2 regions of the Bacillus sp. FSL W7-1360 genome follow, and region 2 is predicted to be linked to the other one. Evidence: predicted binding sites of a transcription regulator. Region 2 holds the regulator's gene; the other holds the start of a gene.

Region 1 (2,208 bases), 1.1 Mb from region 2:
ATTCATACGGACCTGGTGTGGCTGACACATACGCTGCTTGATTGACTTTCTCCTCAAACTCTTCAAATCGAAGCGGACGATTATCAAGCGCAGACGGCAAGCGAAAACCATGCTCAACGAGCACATTTTTCCGCGCTTGGTCACCATTAAACATCCCGCGGACTTGCGGCAACGTTACATGGGACTCGTCAACAATGAGTAAGAAGTCTTTCGGGAAATAGTCGAGCAATGTATAAGGTGTCGCACCTGCCTCACGTAATGTCAAATGACGCGAATAATTTTCAATACCCGAACAAAAACCCATTTCCGCCATCATCTCTAAGTCATGACGCGTTCGTTGCTCGATCCGTTGTGCTTCTAATAGCTTTCCCGCTTCGCGCAATACATGTAAACGCGCCTCTAACTCTTGCTCAATATTTGCCATCGCTTTTTTCATTTTTTCTTCGCGCGTTACAAAGTGAGAAGCTGGGAAAATGGATACATGTTTTCGTTCTCCTTTTATTTCACCTGTGAGCGCATCGACTTCTGTAATCCGCTCCACTTCATCGCCAAAAAATTCGACCCTGATGCATTGCTCGTCCCGAGAAGCCGGGAAGATTTCAACGACATCGCCACGTACGCGAAACGTTCCACGTAGAAAATTTAAGTCATTGCGATCATATTGAATGTCAACTAATTTCCTTAATAAAGTGTTACGGTCAATCTCCATTCCAACACGGACAGATAATACTAAATCTCGATAGTCTTCTGGAGAACCTAAACCATAAATACATGACACACTCGCAATGATAATGACATCACGCCGCTCTAATAATGCACTTGTCGCTGAGTGGCGCAGCTTATCAATTTCATCATTGATGCTTGCATCTTTTTCAATAAATGTATCCGAGGAAGGAACATATGCCTCTGGTTGATAATAGTCATAATAACTTACAAAATACTCAACCGCATTGTGCGGAAAAAACTGTTTGAATTCACTATAAAGTTGCCCTGCTAACGTTTTGTTATGGGCCATGATTAAAGTCGGCTTATTCACAGCTGCAATGACATTTGACATTGTAAACGTCTTACCTGTCCCTGTTGCTCCAAGCAGCGTCTGGTGTCGGTTTCCAGCATGAATCGAGGAAACCATTTGTTCAATTGCTTTTGGCTGATCGCCTTGTGGTGTGTAATCTGAAACAAGTTCAAACGTCTTTCCCAACACGTTGAAAACCTCCCCTGTCCATCTTTTACAATATCATCGGTCTCGTTCAATGAGACGAAAATTTGTTCTAAACAAACGTTCGCTCCTCATTATAACACAATCTTTTGCAAAATCATACCGTAAACACCTTTATCACATCACACAATGAAAAGCAGCTACCTCGTCACAAGATAGCTGTTTTTCATTACATATCACAACCCATTAAATCACAGAATCGATCCGCTTCTCGTCTCGGCGCACAAGTAAGACACCCATTTGATGGTGCTCTCCATCATAAAGTGCACCTTGCACAAGCCGTAACTCTCCCGCTCGATCACGGATTTTCAACTTACAAAACACTGGATTTTTTTGTAACGCGCCATACAACGTCCGCTCGTCAAAAACAACACATCCATTGACATTCACAATTTCTTCGCCAATCGCAAGCCCCATCTTTGCGGCTGGACTCCCCGGTAAGATGCCAACAATCCGAACGCTTTTTTCCTCTTCTGTAAATAGTGGCGGTTGTTGCTGTTCTTTTCGATAAACGTAGTAAGAGGAACTGGCATGAATGATGCCTATTGATAGCGCGCCGATAAGTGCCAACCACGGTGAAGCATACATGTACAATCCCATAGCCATTAACAACGATAGACAGGCACTTATAAAATATGGGACCGCTTCACGGCGCGCCGCAACTGTAGGCAAAAATGCATGGGTATTTTTTTGGAAACCTAATAAGAAAGGCACGAGTATTGGCTGCACGGATACATCACCAAATGTCATTGCAAAGCCTGGAAGCAAACCTTCTGGAATGAAAACAACAACTGGCAACAACCACAGTCGTTTCATTTGATGAGTACCAATCAACCGCCCTCGTTTACTATAGCTTAATTGCGGTGAAGAAAGTGTCGCACCATTATGTCGAATCAACATACTTTGGGCAAATAACAACAATGCTTGTAAAAGAAACAAACTTGGCAGCCATGCTGCTTCTTTCAGTTGGGTAGTGAACATATTTGGAA
Region 2 (2,208 bases):
CTTTTGAACACTCAAAACCGAGCCCACGAAGCGTCACCGCAATCTCATGAAATGTCAGTCCTTTTTTACGCAAGCGAACAATCTCTTCCGTCGGCAGGTCTAGCAAACTTCTGCCCCCGCCTCGTTTGTCGCCAAGATTATCTTGTGGGCGAAAACCATTGCGCACGGCTGCTTGCATCCCGCGCTTAATTTTTAAGTTATGGAGCTTCCGTTGATATTCTTCCACAATCGCAACAATTTCTAACACCATCTCATCCGCCTCTGATAAAGACAGTTCCCCTTGATCGCGAATGGTATACACTTTTACACCATACTTCTGTAGCTGATAGAGTAACGCGATTTTCGCTTTTCCTCGCCCTAGTCTCGTATCGTCCTGTAACAATAAATGCGTATAGCGGCGCGCGCGTGCATCTTCTAACAAATTCAACAGTCCATCACGTTCCAAACTGTAACCACTCGCACGATCCTCATACATAGATGCGATAGGCAACTGATGTTGTTTCGCAAGCATTTCTAACTCACTCGCTTGCCGCTTTAATGATCGCTGCTGATTTTCTTTCTCTGTGCTCACACGACAATAAACAGCCGCCACATCTCTCTGACTCTTCATCCTACCTCTCCTCAACGCCTCTATTAACGATGTAAATCATGAGCAAATGTCTGTTCTAACCGATTGTATGAGAGCGTTTAGAGAATGTCAAGTATTTTTAGAACTTACGTTTGCATTACGTACGTTCGATATGTTAAACTTGTGTAAGATTACTTTCATACATAGGAGGAACAATCATGCCTAAACTATCGACACGTCAAGAAGAAATTCTCGCATTTATCAAAACAGAGGTAAGAAAAAAAGGTTATCCACCATCTGTTCGTGAAATTGGCGAAGCGGTTGGACTCGCCTCTAGCTCCACCGTTCATGGTCATTTAGAACGACTTGAACGAAAAGGTTGCATTCGCCGCGATCCTACAAAACCCCGCGCAATTGAGATCTTAACATCTGAAGACCATGAAAGCGATCGCACGAACCAAAAACAAGACATCGCTCACTATATCCCGATTATCGGCAAAGTCACTGCAGGTCTCCCAATTACTGCCATTGAAAACATTGAAGACTACCTACCAGTCCCCGATCATTTAACAGGACAGGACGGCACTTATGCCCTCGTTATTCAAGGAGACAGCATGATTAATGCCGGTATTTTAGAAGGCGATCACGTCATTGTACGACAACAACAAACAGCAAACAACGGCGACATTGTTGTTGCCATGACGGAAGAAAATGAAGCAACTGTCAAAAGATTTTTCCGAGAAAAAGATCACGTTCGCTTACAACCGGAAAATAACACAATGACACCAATAATACTCGATCGATGCATTATTCTAGGGAAAGTTGTTGGCGTTTTTCGAACCATTCACTGATGATTGTTTCATTGACGCCAGCTTACATGTCTATGAATCATGTCACATTGTGCATTTAACCCCCTCTAGCTGTCCAAGCAATTGTTGTCTATTAGCATAAGATAAAGCAGAGGGGGGTGACTAGCATGCCTCAAAATGCGAAACGAAAGTGTGCTTGTCAAACAAGTAAGCAACATACACGCCGTGTTGGTGTAAAAAAACCATTGTTTTCGAGGAACGTTCAGACACAGGAACATCGACACACATGTAAAGAATGCGAGAACAACCAGCATGAATCTTAGACACAGATGGTAGACGGAAAAAGAGGGAGACTACCTTCCCTCTTTTTCCAGCATTTCTCGTCTTCGAACATGCGAACCCATTACTTTCAACATACTAGCCGTCACAAGAAACAATAAACCAGAAATAAGAAACACCGACGACATACCGAGATAACCAGCAAGGATCCCACCCGACACCGGGCCCAACACATTGCCTAAAAAACGAAAACTTTGATTATAACCAAGTACTTCTCCTTGCATGGATGACGGAACAACTTGTCGAATGAATGCCGTCGTACATGGAATTAGTCCTCCTACAGCTAATCCAAACAAAAAGCGGAGTACGAGTAACTGCCAAAAAGCATTGACAAACGCTTGGGGGATAAACAACAAACCCGCTAAAACAAGCAACAGTAAAATAACTTTTTCATGCCCAACCCGATCACCAAACTTGCCCCATCTCCGAGTGCTAAACAAATTCCCTAAACCCGTCACAGAAAACGCTATACCTGCTAGAAACGCCATATTC

What was found. Region 2 encodes LexA, which represses DNA repair genes until DNA is damaged. Its sites were predicted from a motif close to CGAACATATGTTCG; they were not measured.
Region 1: uvrB (excinuclease ABC subunit UvrB) is a predicted target of LexA. The motif match lies at 1,273-1,286, and genes of this name have one in related genera.

The regions. Positions count from the first base shown of each region.
Region 1 covers NZ_CP151950.1:2,649,420-2,651,627, reverse strand. The annotation lists gene uvrB (excinuclease ABC subunit UvrB) at 1-1,201, opposite strand, end outside; gene NSQ26_RS13655 (PDZ domain-containing protein) at 1,406-2,208, opposite strand, start outside.
Region 2 covers NZ_CP151950.1:902,266-904,473, reverse strand. The annotation lists gene NSQ26_RS04470 (YneB family resolvase-like protein) at 1-610, opposite strand, end outside; gene lexA (transcriptional repressor LexA) at 787-1,419, shown strand; gene NSQ26_RS04460 (MFS transporter) at 1,731-2,208, opposite strand, start outside.